3 regions of the Pantoea sp. S-LA4 genome follow, and region 1 is predicted to be linked to each of the others. Evidence: predicted binding sites of a transcription regulator. Region 1 holds the regulator's gene; each other region holds the start of a gene.
What was found. The regulator Fur, encoded in region 1, represses iron uptake genes when iron is present. The targets are predictions, from matches to a motif close to ATAATAATGAGAACNACTATCAA.
Positions count from the first base shown of each region.

Region 2: the regulator Fur is predicted to act here: its motif matches at 3,527-3,549, upstream of ACX3P5_RS07175 (TonB-dependent siderophore receptor).
Region 3: the regulator Fur is predicted to act here: its motif matches at 2,212-2,234, upstream of fes (enterochelin esterase).

Region 1 is NZ_JBTLRC010000002.1:885,510-891,156, reverse strand. Features, by position in the region: gene pgm (phosphoglucomutase (alpha-D-glucose-1,6-bisphosphate-dependent)) at 1-1,014, opposite strand, end outside; gene seqA (replication initiation negative regulator SeqA) at 1,040-1,588, opposite strand; gene ybfF (esterase) at 1,839-2,603, shown strand; gene ybfE (LexA regulated protein) at 2,770-3,045, shown strand; gene fldA (flavodoxin FldA) at 3,178-3,708, shown strand; gene fur (ferric iron uptake transcriptional regulator) at 4,061-4,504, shown strand; gene ACX3P5_RS05015 (hypothetical protein) at 4,576-4,971, opposite strand; gene glnS (glutamine--tRNA ligase) at 5,204-5,647, opposite strand, start outside.
Region 2 is NZ_JBTLRC010000002.1:1,345,174-1,350,820, reverse strand. Features, by position in the region: gene ACX3P5_RS07190 (phosphatase) at 1-525, opposite strand, end outside; gene ghrA (glyoxylate/hydroxypyruvate reductase GhrA) at 565-1,506, opposite strand; gene treA (alpha,alpha-trehalase TreA) at 1,717-3,402, shown strand; gene ACX3P5_RS07175 (TonB-dependent siderophore receptor) at 3,594-5,647, shown strand, end outside.
Region 3 is NZ_JBTLRC010000002.1:194,740-200,386, reverse strand. Features, by position in the region: gene ACX3P5_RS01820 (TonB-dependent siderophore receptor) at 1-2,026, opposite strand, end outside; gene fes (enterochelin esterase) at 2,279-3,496, shown strand; gene ACX3P5_RS01810 (MbtH family protein) at 3,596-3,805, shown strand; gene ACX3P5_RS01805 (amino acid adenylation domain-containing protein) at 3,798-5,647, shown strand, end outside.

The DNA.
Region 1 (5,647 bases):
CTGCGGACGATGCTGGAACAGGTAGTTGATCGCCACCGCCAGATAGTGGTTAGGATTCATCAGACCCGCCGGGGTCACAATGCCGTGACGGTCATAATCGGGATCGTTACCGAATGCCAGATCGAACTTGTCACGGTAAGCCAGCAGGCCTGCCATGGCGCACTCTGATGAGCAGTCCATACGAACCACGCCATCTTTATCCAGATGCATGAAGCGGAAAGTCTGATCGACCGCGTCATTCACCAGCGTCAGGTCCAGCTTGTAGTGCTCGGCGATACGCTGCCAGTAAGCAATACCGGAACCACCCAGCGGATCAACGCCGATTTTCAGACCAGCTTTCTGAATCGCCGGGAAGTCGATCACCTGCGCCAGACCTTCAACGTAAGGCTGGATCAGATCTTTCTCGACCACATGGCCGCTGGCCAGTGCCTGATCGATCGGCAGACGTTTGACCTCTTTCAGGCCATCTTTGATCAGCTGATTGGCACGATCTTCAACCACTTTGGTGACGTTGGTATCAGCCGGTCCGCCGTTCGGTGGATTGTACTTGATGCCGCCATCTTCTGGTGGGTTGTGCGAAGGGGTAATCACGATGCCGTCGGCCAGTGCGCCACCCGCTTTATTGTGCTCAAGAATGGCGTTCGAGATAGCAGGCGTTGGCGTATAACCATTGTCCTGCTGCACGATCACATCAACACCGTTCGCTGCCAGCACTTCCAGTACCGACAGAATCGCCGGCTCGGACAGCGCGTGCGTATCTTTACCGACGTAGCACGGACCGGTGATGCCGTTCTTTTTACGCTCTTCAGCGATCGCCTGAGCAATCGCCAGAATGTGCATCTCGTTGAAGCTGTGACGCCCTGCACTACCGCGATGGCCAGAGGTGCCAAACTTCACCGCATGTTCCGGGTTCGCCACATCGGGCTGCAGGACATAATATTGTGACGTTAATTGTGCAACGTTAATCAAATCGCTCTGCTGGGCGGGTTGCCCGGCACGGGGGTGATTGGCCATTGGCGCTTCTCCCTGACGCTTCAGTTTAAATGGTGCCGCAAACTTTCTCTGTCAGTTCCTGCGGGAACTGCATGGAGAGCATGATGTGTTCGACCATGCTGCATTTGCGACCAGTATTGGTATTAGTGATCACCCAGTACGGTGTGCCGGGTACGTGCTTCGGCTTAGTATGGGTGCCATTTTGCAACAGCGTATGCTCATCACCCGCAAAATAGACGCGGGTACGGCCCTGCAGAGATGCAGTCGCCTCAGCAAAGGCTGCGGTATCAAGACGATAGAGCGTTGACAAGATTAGCATAAAGCGATTAACCGCCCGCTTCTGCTCCGCATATTCATCAGACAGCATCAGCTCGCGCATGGCGCGTACCCGATCCTGTGGACGTGAACCGACCACCGCAGGCTGAGTCTCTTTCGCCGCACCGGATGCCGCGTTTTGCGCAGGCGCCGCGGGCGCAGTCTGACCGGCCGTGAACTTCAGCATACGACGCAGAATGTCGGATGCGCTTTCACCAATGTGTTGCGTGTGGCTGGCAATATAACGGTAGAGCTCTTCGTCAACTTCGATCGTTTTCATCTTATTCCGTACGGTTCTTTCTCATGACAGAACCACCTGTATCCTGAAAAGCCCTTAACATAGTTTGGCGATTCGAAAGGTGAGCGGGTTCTAACATGAGGATTATAAAGTTAAATTCAGGCGGGTTGTTAGCAATCAAACGGTTTACGGGCAAAAGTCAGAATATGTCCTAATGCCGCCGGAACCGGCGCGCCTGAAAAGGTGAATCCATGATAACCTAAGCTTAGGTCTCAAACTTAAGAACTTTGCCATGATTTTGAACGCCCGTCTGCAAACTGAACAATCCCCCACCGATTCCCTGCCCATCCTGCTGATCCACGGCCTGTTCGGGACGCTGGATAACCTTGGCGTGCTGGCTCGCGGGCTGAAAGATGCCGGCCCGCTGCTGCAGGTTGATGTGCGCAATCATGGATTATCACCGCGATCCGATGAGATGAACTACGCTGTGATGGCACAGGATATGTTTGACACGCTGGATGCCCACGGCATCGATCGGGTGGCGGTGATCGGTCATTCGATGGGCGGAAAAATCGCCATGACCATGAGCGCACTGGCACCGGCGCGCATTGCCCGTCTGGTGATGATCGATATCGCCCCGGTGGATTATCAGACCCGCCGCCACGACACCATTTTTGCGGCGATCCGCGCGGTCACGGAAGCGGGCGTCACCTCGCGCAGTGAGGCGGCGCAAATCATGCGCGGCGTCATTGATGAAGAAGGCGTAATCCAGTTTCTGCTGAAATCGTTCCAGCAGGGCGAATGGCGCTTCAACGTGCCGGTACTGTGGGACAACTATGCCACCATCTCTGGCTGGCAGCCGGTGCCCGCCTGGCCGCATCCGGCGTTGTTTATCCGCGGCGGCGACTCCAGCTATCTGGATAATCAGTACCGGGATGCGTTGATTGCACAGTTCCCGGCGGCCCATGCGCATGTGATCAGCGGCGCGGGACACTGGGTACACGCAGAGAAACCGGATGCGGTATTACGCAGCGTTCGTCGCTTTTTTGCGCTTTAAAAGCAAATACCTGGCGGTAAATGTTTAGGATTGGCGTCGGAAGTTAGCCTGGAGTATGATGGCGCGCTAAAATTTTGCCGCCGGTCATTTTGCCGCGGTAACGGCCAATAATTTATAATCTGCGCGGCGAGCGTCTGGCGCCCGCACCATTCAGTTTCACTAAGCCATGGCAAAAGAACACACTGACCGCACGACGCTCGATCTGTTTGCTGATGAGCGCCGCCCTGGTCGACCCAAAACCAGTCCGCTTTCGCGTGATGAACAGCTGCGCATCAATAAGCGCAATCAACTGAAACGTGACAAAGGACGCGGGCTTCGCCGTGTCGAACTGAAAATGAACAGTGAAGCCGTCGAAGCGCTCAATACGCTGGCAGAACAGCGTAATCTCAGCCGTAGCGAATTGATTGAACAAATGCTGCTGGCGCAACTCAAACTGGATTAATGCGGGCAAAACGCACGCAGAGGCAAATGTCGAGGCTTTAACCGTTCCGCGGGTTTGCCTCGTCTGCTATTATTCGCTGAATTGTGCTGCGGCACACATCTCATCATCAGGATTTAAGAGGTTATTTTACTCATGGCACTCGTAGGCATCTTCTTTGGCAGCGATACCGGTAACACCGAAAACATTGCAAAAATGATCCAGAAACAGCTGGGTAAAGACGTTGCAGAAGTCCACGACATCGCGAAAAGCACTAAAGAAGATCTGGAAGCGTTTGACATCCTGCTGCTGGGTATCCCGACCTGGTATTACGGTGAAGCGCAGTGCGACTGGGATGACTTTTTCCCGACGCTGGAAGAGATCGATTTCAACGGCAAACTGGTTGCCCTGTTTGGCTGTGGCGATCAGGAAGATTATGCCGAGTATTTTTGTGACGCGATGGGCACCATCCGCGACATCATTGAGCCGCATGGCGCCGTGATCGTCGGTCACTGGCCAACCGAAGGTTATCACTTCGAGGCCTCAAAAGGTCTGGCGGATGATACGCACTTCCTGGGCCTGGCCATTGATGAAGATCGCCAGCCTGAGCTGACCAATGCGCGCGTTGAGCAGTGGGTGAAGCAGATCTTTGATGAACTGCAGCTCAAAGAGATCCTCGAAGCCTGATGCTCTCCGCCTCAATGTGAGCGCCAGCTCACATTGAGGCAATGGAAATTCCTATAGAAATAATAGCCACATTTTTTTAACTTTCTTCGTTTAATCTGTAGAATACCCGCATCGATCTTCCGCTTATTTTCTCTGGCAGCAGATAGGGCTAAGCGAAATGTTAACAGACTCCTGCAGAAATCCTCCCCGGCTCGGTGACGTATCCCATACAGCCCATGGTGATTTAGGCACTCCCCTCGGTTTTCATTTCACGGCTTCAGTTCTATAATGAGACGCAAATGAGAATGGGTGTAGATCGACATTCAAGGCCAAGCGCCACAAAAGTGAATATTAGTAACAGGACAAAATCCGCATGACTGACAACAATACCGCATTAAAGAAGGCTGGCCTGAAAGTCACGCTGCCCAGACTGAAAATTCTGGAAGTGCTTCAGGAACCTGAGTGCCATCACGTCAGCGCGGAAGATTTGTACAAACGCCTGATCGATATCGGCGAAGAGATTGGTCTGGCCACCGTTTATCGTGTGCTGAACCAGTTTGATGATGCCGGCATTGTGACCCGTCACAATTTCGAAGGCGGCAAGTCGGTGTTTGAACTGACTCAGCAGCATCACCACGATCACCTGATCTGCCTGGACTGCGGTAAAGTGATCGAGTTCAGCGATGAGTCGATCGAAACCCGTCAGCGGGAAATCGCGACCCGCCACGGCATTAAGCTGACGAACCACAGCCTTTATCTCTATGGTCACTGCGCGCTGGGTGACTGCCGTGAAGATGAAACGCTGCACGATCAGTAACACTGATCCTGCCTGATATAAAAAAACCGGTTCACAGACCGGTTTTTTTTCGTCCTTACTACGCCGGGTCGTCAGGCGACCAGCGTTTCCTGCAGGTAACGCCAGCGCGGAATCGAGGTGCTGCAGTCGAGAATCGCCAGCGCGATGCGGCTCTGATTATCGCCATTCAGCATCTGCATCTCCCGATACTGTACCGTCACTTCCTGATCGTGATGTGAAATAATGACGTGCTCACAGGTGGCGATACGCATGCCTTCCCGCTTGCCGTGCAGCTGACGGAAAAGTTCTTCCACTTCGTTCAGGTTTAGCTGATTTCCCCGTGGCGTTACCATGCGAAATTCAGGGTGGAAATAGGACATCATCAGTTCAAAACTGTCATCGGATCCGGCAGGCTGATTGAAAATACGTTCAATAAGCTGATGTAAAACGACGACACTGTGTTTGGCTTCCTGGGCGAGAACGGTCATTTTTTTTCCTTATATCACTCGCTGCGCTCTGTCTGAGTGCGCATAGCCTACCTGAACGCCGATAATTCACATCTGGTAATTGATTAATTTTTTTAAACTCAGATTTCTCTCACAAATTTGTAACAACCACGGAACCCGGCTTGCAGCACAAACCTCGGCGATGGCAGAAATCAGGACAATAAAAAAGGGCGATAAGTCGCCCTTTTGTCATTTTATCAGCCAGCGTTAATGATTATTCGCCGCTTTTAGTCCAGGTGTCTCGCAAACCGACGGTACGGTTAAACACCAGCTGTGACGGCTTCGAATAGACGCTGTCGGCACAGAAATACCCTTCACGCTCAAACTGATACGGTGTGGTTGCTTCCACATCGCGCAGGCCCGGCTCAACAAAGCCCTGTTTGATGGTCAGTGAATCCGGATTGATGACCGACAGGAAATCGTCTGCCGCGGCCGGGTTTGGCACGCTGAACAGGCGGTCGTAGAGACGAAACTCTGCGGGCTGCGCATGGTCTGCTGATACCCAGTGGATCACGCCTTTTACCTTACGGCCATCTGCAGGATCTTTGCTCAGGGTATCCACATCGCTGGTGCAGTAGATGCAGGTGATGTTGCCCGCATCATCTTTCGCCACCCGCTCAGCACGGATCACATAAGCGTTGCGCAGGCGAACTTCTTT
Region 2 (5,647 bases), 460 kb from region 1:
CGCCCGGCAGTTGGGTTCGCTGCCTGGACGAGAGTGGGTAAACGAGGAGTTATTGATCTCCAGCGCCACATCGTAGTGGGCCGCCGCCTCGGCAATCGCCGTGATATCCACCGGGAATTTCGGGTTACCCGGATGGCTGATGATATGCACCAGTCCACCCGCCATCGCCGCAATCATCGCATCGGTGTGGTGCTTTCTGTCGCGCGGCGCGTAGACCGGCTCATGAAAGCCCGCCACGATCAGATCCAGCGCATCCAGCATCGGGCCGGAACAGTCAATCTCGCCCTGCTGGTTTTTTATATTGGCCTCAATACCGCGCAGAATCCCGACGCCATCAATCACTCGCGGCCAGATGCGCATATTAATAAAGTGCCAGTAGTGTGGCGCGTCGGCCATATCAGGGCCGTGATCGGTAATGGCAAACAGTTTCATCCCCGTTTGCTTTGCCTGAGTGACGTAATCGTGCAGCGTACTGTAGGCGTGGGTACTGGCGATGGTATGCATATGCAGATCTACCGGATACATCATCTTCTCCTGCTGATAGCCCCTGACTGAACAGGGTAATTAGTAGCCACGCTGTCGATCGACCCGCCCCTGCGGTATTTCTCCCGCCTGATGCTGGTCAATCGCCCGGGCAATGTAGTCAATAGCTTCGTCGATTAAGGTTACCGCCGCATTATGCGGCGTCAGGGTCACGCGAGGATGAGACCAGAGCGGATGCGATTCCGGCAACGGTTCAACCTGAAACACATCCAGCGCGGCGGCTTTTAGCTGACCGCTGTTGAGCGCCGCCAGTAAGTCCGCTTCCACCACCTGCGCACCGCGCGCGATATTAAGGAAGAAAGCGCCGTGCGGCAGCTGCTGGAAAAAATCGTGATTGATTAAGTTGATGGTTTCCGCCGTGCTGGGCAGCAGGTTGATTAACACCCGCGTGCCCTGCAGAAAATCGTGCAGCGACTCAGGGCCGGCAAAGCTGGTGACGCCGGCGATCTGCTTCGGCGAACGGCTCCAGACGCGGACCGGAAAGCCCCAGGGTTTCAGCGCTTCTGCCACGCTCCGTCCCAGCACGCCCGCGCCGAGGATGCCAATAGTAAAGCTGTCGCGCGGATAAGCGGGCAGCGGCTGCCAGCAGTGCTGCTGTTGCTGCAACCGATAGTCGTCAAAGCGCCGGAACCAGCTCAGCACGCTGTGGACCGCATACTCCTGCATCTGCCGCGCCATGCCGGTATCTTCCAGCCGGAACAGCGGTACCTCCTCCGGTAACATGTCCGGATACTGCTGCAGCTGCTTCAGAATTTCATCCACACCGGCACCCAGCGCAAATACCCCGCGCAGCCCGCTGCGTCCCCGCAGCATCTCCGCCGGCGGGGAGCGCACCAGCGCGTAATCGGCCGGGCCATCATCGCCCGGTTGCCAGGCACGGACCCGCGCCTGCGGCAGGCGCTGTTGTAAACCGTTAATCCATGTCGCCGCAGATTGCGACGGGTGATACCAGATGATCTCCATCCTGCTCTCCTTTTTTTCTTTCAGCGTCAGGGAAAACCGGCATCAGGGCAAGTAAAAAGCGGCGGGAAAAAGCGCTTTTTTTAGCAAAAATAATTCCCGTGGCTTCACAATTCCGGACCGCTTCAGGGTGAAGTGGCCAGATAAGGTCTAAAGTTGGTCCTGTGGTCAATGCGTTACGCGCGGCCGCGTTTCGGACAAGGAGAAAAACCGATGACAAAAATTGAGGTAAACGCCACTGAACGGCGTCAGCGTTATGTCCCCCTTCTGCTCACACTGCTGCTAAGCGTGCCGGCCTTCACGGTTCACGCCGACGACACGTCGCGCATGTTGAATAATCAGCCGCAGCCGCCGGATGTCCGTTTAGGGCCACTGTTTAATGCTGTACAGCAAGCGAAGTTCTATCCCGATCAAAAAACCTTTGCCGATGCCCTGCCTAAATACGATCCGGCCTCGATCCTCGCCGACTGGCAGATGCAGAAAAAACAGCGCAACTTTGATCTGAAACGCTTTGTTGACGCCAACTTCACCCTGCCCGCCGCGGGCGATAAGTATGTGCCGCCTGCCGGGCAGAATCTGCGTGACCACATTGACGGCTTATGGCCGGTGCTGACCCGCACCGCCAGCAGCGCCGGTCAGTATGATTCGCTGCTGCCGTTGCCAAAACCTTATGTGGTGCCGGGCGGCCGTTTCCGTGAAGTCTATTACTGGGACAGTTACTTCACGATGCTCGGCCTGGCCGAAAGCGGCCACTGGGATAAAGTACAGGATATGGTGGATAACTTCGCCTCGCTGCTTGATCGTTATGGTCACATTCCCAACGGCAACCGCAGCTACTATCTGAGCCGTTCGCAGCCGCCATTCTTCAGCCTGATGGTGGACCTGCTGGCGAGCCATGATAACGGCAAAGCCTATACCCGTTATCTGCCACAGCTGCAGAAAGAGTATGACTACTGGATGGCCGACAGCGACAAACTGGCCGCCGGCTCAGCCAGCAAGCGGGCGATCAAACTCAGCGATGGCACACTGCTGAACCGCTACTGGGATGCCCGCGATGTGCCGCGTACCGAGTCGTGGATGGATGATGTCACCACCGCGAAGAAGGCACCACAGCGTGACAAGGCTGAGGTCTATCGCGAACTGCGTTCGGGTGCGGCGTCCGGCTGGGATTTCAGCTCCCGCTGGTTCACTGATGCCCATAATCTGGCCACTATCCGTACCACCCAACTGGCGCCGGTCGATCTCAACAGCCTGATGTTCCATCTGGAGCAGACGCTGTCGAAAGGCTATCAGATGAATAATCAGGATGATCTGGCGAAGCAGTTTGCCGACCGCGCAGAGAAGCGCCAGGCCGCAATTAATCGCTACCTGTGGAATGACAAACAGGGCTGGTACGCCGATTACGACTGGCAGAAAAAACAGGTGCATCCGCAGCTGACCGCCGCCACGCTGTTCCCGCTCTACCTGCGGGTCGCCAGCGATAAGCAGGCGGAAAGCACCGCCAGCGCGGTGGAAAAACAGCTGCTGAAACCGGGCGGGCTGGTGACGACTACGGTCAACAACGGCCAGCAATGGGATGCCCCGAACGGCTGGGCGCCGCTGCAATGGGTCGCCGTGGAAGGTCTGGAGCACTACAACCAGCCGAAACTGGCGAAAGAGGTCGGGCTGCGGTTCCTGCAGAACGTGCAGAACACCTACGATCGCGAGCATAAGCTGGTAGAGAAATATGTGGTGGAAGGCAAGAATCTCGGCGGCGGTGGCGGCGGTGAATATCCGCTGCAGGACGGCTTTGGCTGGACCAACGGCGTTACCCTGAAACTGCTGGATAAATATTGCCCGAAAGATAAAACCTGTAACAGCGCCCACGATATTCCCCAGGCGTCTGCGTCTCAACCCTGACCTTATCCGGAGACCGCCGGCCTGGCTGGCGGTCTCTGCCCGCGCGTTTTAACGAAATTTACTTGACGTTCTTCAATTGGCAGGCAAAATTGCAGCGAACTTACAAACGGTAATAGTTCTCACTCTGATAATGAGAACGCTTATCGAGAATGTTAATCATCTGCTGAACCTCTGCCATGAAAGGAATTTCAATGAGATTGCCATCGCCGCTGAAAGGTTACGTCCCGTTCTGCACTCTGGCGCTGACTGCGCCTGCCCTGAGTTTTGCTGCCGATATGGTAGTGACAGCCCAACCGCAGGAGCAAGCTGACTCCCCGACTCAGGGTTATCTCGCCACCACCAGTCAGGGCGCGACCAAAAGCGATCGCCCGCTGATTACCACACCGCAGTCGGTGTCGGTGGTGACGCGCCAGCAGATGCAGGATCAGGGCGCGCTGACCCTGAATCAGGCGCTGGGCTATACGTCCGGCGTCTTTACCAACTTCGGCGGTGCTGCAACCCGTTATGACACCATTGCCCTGCGCGGTTTCCACGGTGGCGATGTCGATAACACCTTCCTCGACGGCTTACGGGTGATGAGCGACGGCGGCAGCTTCAATGTGTTGCAGGTCGATAACGCCTTCCTGGAGCGGATTGATGTGATCAAAGGCCCCTCTTCCGCGCTTTATGGTCAGACGGTGCCGGGCGGGCTGGTCAATATGGTAACGAAACGTCCACAGTTCCGTGAAGAAGGTCATGTCCAGCTGCAGGCTGGCAATAACGCCACCACCGGCGCGATGTTTGACTACACCAACGCGATTAACGATCAATGGGCGTTTCGCCTGACCGGTGTGACCCGCAACAGCGATACCCAGTATGACCATACGCGCGAAGAGAAGTATGCGCTGATGCCTCAGCTGATGTGGCAACCGGATGAGGATACTCAGCTGATCCTTAAAGCCTATCTGCAGAAAGATCCCTCCGGCGGTTATCACGGCTCGGTGCCGGGCGACGGCAGTATTACGGAGCATAATGGCTATAAGCTGAGCAACGGTTTTTATGAAGGCAACAGCGATCTGGATCAGTTCAAACGCCGTGAGCAGATCTACAGCTACGATTTCACTCATCGCTTTAGCGACGTCTGGTCGTTCTCCTCAACCGGCAGCTACAGCCATTCCAACGTCGATCTCGATCAGGTTTATCAGATTGGCTGGGATGCGCAGAATCCCGATCTGCTGAACCGTTACTATTCGGGTGAGCGCTCCTCACTGGCCGCCTGGGCCACGGATAACCGGCTACAGGCCGAATTTAACACCGGCGAGCTGGAGCATCGCGTCTCGCTGGGCGCGGAGTATCATCGCTATAAAAATGAGATCAGCAAAGCGGTCGGCAACGCATCGCAGCTTAATGCCGTGACCGGCGAACAGGTTGGCGACATGCCGGCCTACAGCTGGAGCGATAACAGCCGCAGCTACTATCAGACCGGCCTCTACCTGCAGGATGAGATGAAGCTGGATCGCTGGCATCTGGATCTCTCCGGCCGCTATGACCGCATCGTTGCCAGCAACAGCGGCAGTGACCGCCGTCAGGACGATCACATCAGCGGACGCGCGGCGCTGCTTTATGCGTTCGACAACGGTATCTCGCCATATGTCAGCTGGAGTCAGGCGATCACCCCTACCGCCCTGACCGACCCGAACAACAACCTGCTGAAGCCGACCACCGCGGAACAGTATGAAGCCGGGGTTAAATATCAGCCAAACGGCACCCGCGATCTCTATAGCCTGGCGGTCTATGATCTGACACAGAAAGATGTGGCTAACCGTAATGTACAGGATGGTACCTACACGCCGTCTGGCAAAGTGCACTCGCAGGGGATTGAGCTGGAAGCGCGTAATCAGTTGACGCCGCGTCTGAGCACCGTCGCCAGTTACACCCTGAATCACCTGCGCTTTAAAGATTCCGTTGATGGCAATGATGGTCACACGCCTTACGTGACGCCAAACAGCATGGCGGCCTTCTGGGGACACTATCAGTTTGATTACGGCCTGAGTGCCGGCGCGGGCGTGCGCTATATCGGCAAGCAGTGGGCAGATAACGAAAACACCACCCGTTTGCCATCAGTGACGCTGTTTGATGCCTCGGTTCGTGCCGATCTCGGCGTCTGGAACAGCAGCCTGAAAGGCGCGTGGCTGCAGGTGAATGCGAATAACCTGACCGACCGTAAATACGTGGCGGGCTGTTACGGCACGGGCTATTGCTACTG
Region 3 (5,647 bases), 690 kb from region 1:
CGGTGGCGCTGCCAGTGACCGGATTGCCTTTGTAGTCATACTTTTTCGGCGTCTGTTTGCCATACCAGGTCAGCGTGGTTTGCAGCGACAGATCCTGCGTTGCCTGCCAGCTCAGCGTCGAGTTAAGCGTATATTCCGGGATCACCGACAGCCGATCGCCGGTCTCTTTGTTCTTGCTTTGCAGCATGTAGGTGAAGTTATTGTTCCAGCTTACGCTCTCTGAGAACGGCACGTTGACCGTCCCTTCCAGCCCTTCCACCACCGCTTTCGGCACGTTTTCCCATTTATAGATGTCGGTTTTACCGTTCGAAGCGGTACCGGTTGGCAGCGTGCCCGCCTCAATCTTATTGCGGTAGTCGTTGCGGAACCAGGTCAGACCGGCCTGATAACCCTCATGCTTCCACTCCAGCCCAATCTCTTTATTGATGCTGTTTTCCGCTTTTAAATCGTCGTTGCCCATCAGATAACAGGCGCCGGTGCTGGCGGCGCAGCCCTGGCCGTTGCTGTAAAGCAGGTAGTTAGGGTTGGTCTGATACAGACTCGGTGCTTTGTAGGCACGGGCTATCCCCATTTTCAGCGTGAAGTCATCGCCTAATCCTTGTGACAGGTTAAGTGACGGGCTCCAGTTATTGCCCACGATGGAGTGATGATCGAAACGCAGCGCTGGCGTCAGCATGGTGCTGTCGGTCAGTTCAATGTTGTCTTCAGCAAACAGCGAGAAGATTTCCGCCTGCGAATAGGGGCTGCGTCCGGTGGTAGCGACGCCGGGGATTGAACCGTAATTGGCCGCCTGGGTCGTCGAGGAGGGGTCCTTCATCCGCTGCTGGTTCCACTCGGTGCCGAGAGTCGCGGTCTGGTTGACCAGCCATTCGAACGGAATACTGATTTCGCTGTGCAGCAGCACATCATCCAGCTGGATGGTATTAAAGTTGCTGTTGGAGAAGATCCCTTCGGTGCCGCCCGCCAGCCCTTCATTCAGGCGCGAGTTACGGGTGTTCTCGTACTGCGCATAGGTATCGGTGCTGATGCCGTTATCCCACGCGCCGGTCCACTTCAGCGAGAAGTTCTGACGATAGAGGCGGTTGGTCTCTTCACCATATTTACTTTTCACCAGCGCATTGGTGTTGGTGTTCTGGGTATCACCGGCGTACAGGTTGCCCTGACGGCTATAGCCAGCGCCAAACTCCAGCGCCTGCATCGGCGCAAAGGCCCAGCGCAGTAAGGCGTGAACATCTTTATTCACCGAACCTTCACGGCCTGACGGGTAAGAACCGGCATAGTTGCCGGTACGCTCAGCGGCATGACCTTCATTAATGTCGTAAGCATCAGCCTGGGTTTTTGCCAGCCCGCCATACAGCCGGAAGCTAAAGTCGTCGCCTAACGGCCCTTCGAGGCTAAAGTTTGTACGCCTGGTTGCGCCTTCATCCTTATGCTGCGGCACGTTGTAATAGCCGCTCCAGGAGCCGTGCCATTGATTATCCATCTGTTTTTTGGTGATGATGTTCACTACCCCGCCTGCGGCACCGTTACCGTAACGGGCGGCGGCCGGACCGCGAATGACATCAATCCGCTCAATAAGCTCTGGCGGAACCCAGTTCGTGTCGCCGCGTGTATCACGCTCGCCCCGCCAGCCAAGACGCACCGAGTTGCGGCTGGTGACCGGCAGGCCATCGATTAAAATCAGGGTATTTTCCGGGCCCATGCCGCGAATATCGATCTGGCGATTGTTACCGCGCTGGCCACTGGTGGAGTTCCCGGTCAGGTTAACGCCGGGCATGGTACGAATGATTTCAGAGACGTCGCGCGCAGGCGGATGTTTTTTAATTTCGTCCGCGGTGATGGTGGAGACACCGGGCGCCTGAAGCGTCTGCTGAGCGGCCGTCACCGTCATGGTGGTTTCGCTGGCGGTATCGGAGGCGTTGCTGGTGATGCCTGGCTCAGCGGCTGCTGCACCGGTAGAAATGAGAGAGGTGGTGAAACCCAGTTCAATCATAATGGCTAAAGAAAGCCGGGATAACGTTTTCATTTTTTTATTCCTGGATTGCCAGCGAAAGGCTACTGCCGGCGCGCCGGTGAAAAGGTAAGTACCTTGCCTGCAACGCATTCCAGTTCTCTGCGGACCCTTATCAGGCGACCTTACACCTGGTCCAAAGCCCGATACGGCAGAGAGGATGCGCGCGCTCCCTGTAGAGCGGAAACACCCTATTGCAAATGAAAATAATTATCAATACTATTATTCCTAACATGCATGACCCTAATCAAGTGCAGTGATCAACTGATGGCGCGTATGACGTGGTTAAATGAAGTGACCGGCAGTGACGCTTGGTGGCAACAGCAGCAGCAACAGGGCATTCCCCTGATTGAACCCGGTGAAGAAGGCACCTGCCAGGTCACCTTCTTCTGGCGTGATCCGCAGGGCGATGAGTCACACTCAGCCACGCGCCGCGTCTGGATCAATATCACCGGCGTGACCGATCATCATCAATCCGCTGCGCCCTCCTCCTTAATACGCGTTCCCCATACCGATGTCTGGTGGTGGCAAACCACTCTGCCCGCTGACTGGCGCGGCAGCTACTGCCTGATGCCCGATAGCCAGGCGCAGACCTTCGACGGTCAGACCGATATGCAGGCGCTGCGGCAATGGTGGCGCGAAAAATTCCCAGCGGCACAGGCTGATCCGCTTAATCCACTGCGCGGCTGGGCAGGCGGCCGTGGGATGGCGGTTTCACCGCTGCATCTGCCGCAGGCGCCCGATCAGTCGCTGTGGCGCGATGTTGATCGCGGCCATCCGGCGGATATTCCGCTGCAATCACTGTTGTGGCGCAGCGAACGGCTGGGCAATCAGCGTAACGTCTGGATTTACTGTAGCGGTGAGGCGCATCCCGCTGAACGTCCACTGGCGTTACTGCTGGATGGTCAGTTCTGGGCGCAAACCATGCCGGTTGCCGGTCCGCTCCGGCAGCTCACCGCCGCCGGCGAACTGCCACCAGCGGTCTATGTGATGATCGATATCATCGATCGCGAACACCGCAGTCGTGAACTGCCCTGCAATCCCGATTTCTGGCTGGCGGTTCAGCACGAGCTGCTGCCGCTGATTCAGCAAACCCTCTCCTGTCGGGTGGCGGACGGCAGCACGCTGGTGGCGGGACAGAGTTTTGGCGGGCTCTCCGCAGCCTACGCCACCTTAAACTGGCCGGAGACCTTTGGTGCCGCCATCAGCCTTTCCGGCTCCTTCTGGTGGCCGGAACGCGGTAACCCCAACGGCTGGCTACCGCAACAACTACAACAAGGTTTGCTGCAGGCAGCGCCGCGCCGCTTTTACCTCGAAGCAGGACGGCGTGAGCGGCTGATTCTGTCAGCGAATCAACAATTTGAGCGTGATTTAATCGCGGCCGGACATCAGGTCAGCTATCACCCGGTTGAAGGGGGACACGATGCGCTGTGCTGGCGCGGCGGCCTGCTGGCCGGACTTAAAGCAATGTGGCAATACCCCTGATTCGCTTATCTCCCCGCCTGCACGCAGCAGACCGATCGCGGTCAGCTGCGTGCAGGACGAGGCGAGATCTCGCCCGCACTGCATGGGCAGGAGACCGATATGCAACAACTCAACCCCTTTGACGATCCGCAGCAGGAATGTCGCGTACTGATTAATAATCAGCAGCAGTACAGCCTGTGGCCCGCCTTCCGGGCCGTTCCGGCAGGCTGGCAGCCGGTGTTTGGACCGCAGCCACAGGCACTTTGCCTGAGCTGGCTGAATGAAAACTGGCACGATATTCGCCCGAAGCGCGGGAGCGACGATGTCTGAGATCACCATGACCCCGAATCTGACTGAACAGAAAACGTTACCGCTGGTGGCCGCTCAGCCTGGCATCTGGATAGCAGACCAGCTCTCACCGCACGCCAATGCCTACGCGGTGGCGCACTTTGTCGAGCTGCGCGGGGCGATCAACAGCGCGCTGCTGGCCAAAGCCATCGTTGCCGGTATGCAGGAAGCGGACACGCTGAATATGGCGTTCGGCGAGCAGGAGGGCGAACCCCTGCAGTGGCCTGCGCCGCAGCGCTTTGCTGAGCCGCAGGTGATTGACCTGCGCAGTTCAGCCGATCCAGCAGCTGCGGCACGGGCGCTGATGCAGCAGGATATGTCCGGTGACCTGCGGGTGCTGAGCGGCGCGCCGCTTTATCATCACAGCCTGCTGCGGTTAAGTGACGATCACTGGTACTGGTATCAGCGTTATCACCATCTGGTGGTCGATGGCTTCAGTTTTACCGCCCTGACCCGCCGTATCGCCAATCTCTACAGCGCCTGGCAGCGCGATGAAGCGCCGGAGCCGACGCCCTTTACCCCGTTCAGTGAGGTGGTTGACGAGTACCTGCGCTATCAGCAATCCACCGGCTGGCAGCGTGATGCGCAGTTCTGGCGTGAAAAAGGCGCACAGCTCCCCGCGCCCGCCTCGCTGTCCGATCTGCCGCTGGCCGGTCAGAGCGCCAGTACCGATCTGCTGCGACATACCTTTGCGCTGGATCGCAGCGCATTTCAGACGTTGCTGGCGCATACCCGACAGCAGCAGCTCAGCGCGGCGGACACCGCCATTGCGCTGGTCTCGCTGTGGCTGGCGCGTCTCAGCGGGCAAAACGACTTTGCGGCAGGTTTCATCTTTATGCGCCGCATCGGTTCCGCGGCACTGTGCGCCACCGGTCCGGTGATCAATGTGCTGCCGATGGCGGTACACAGCGACCCGGCCCAGCCGCTGAGCGTACTGGCAGCGCAGCTGGCGGGCGAAATAAAGAAAATGCGTCGTCATCAGCGCTACGATGCCGAGCAGGTGCAGCGTGATCTTGGCCGCTCTGGCGACAGCGATCCGCTCTACGGACCGGTCATCAACCTCAAGATGTTCGATTACCAGCTCGATTTTGCCGGTATTGAAGGCGTAACCCACCAGCTCGCCTCCGGCCCGGTGCGCGATCTGGAAATTGCTATCTACCTCAGCGAACAGGGCGATGTGACGCTGGAGCTGCTGGCAAACGCAGAGCGCTACCGCGAAACGACCCTGAAGCAGCACGCCAGCCGCTTTGCGCTGATGCTGTCACAGCTGGCCGCCAGTCCCGACGCTCCGTGCGGCGAACTGGATATGCTGACGCCCGCTGAACATCAGCAGTTAGCGGCTCTCAATAACACCACGATGCCATTGCCGGCGGAGACGCTGAGCAGCCTGCTGTTCAGCCAGGCACAGCGTACTCCGCTGGCACCGGCGCTGGCGGATGAGGCGCATCAGCTCAGTTATCAGCAGATGCAGCAGCAGGTCGCGGCGCTGGCGCAGCAGTTGGTTGCGCAGGGCGTGGCGCCGGGCGATATCGTCGCCGTCGCACTGCCGCGCTCGATCTTCCTGTCGCTGGCGCTGCAGGCCATCGTCAGCGCAGGCGCCACTTATCTGCCGCTCGACACCGGCTATCCCGACGACCGCCTGCAGATGATGCTGGAAGATGCCGCGCCGAAAACCCTGATCACCTGCCGTGAACTGGCTGACCGGCTGGCGGCCCTTTCACCGGTCACGCCGCTGTTTTACGACGCGCTGCTCACGCCGGTCCGGACGGCAATCGGACAGCAGCCGCATCCACAGGATGGCGCTTACCTGATCTATACCTCCGG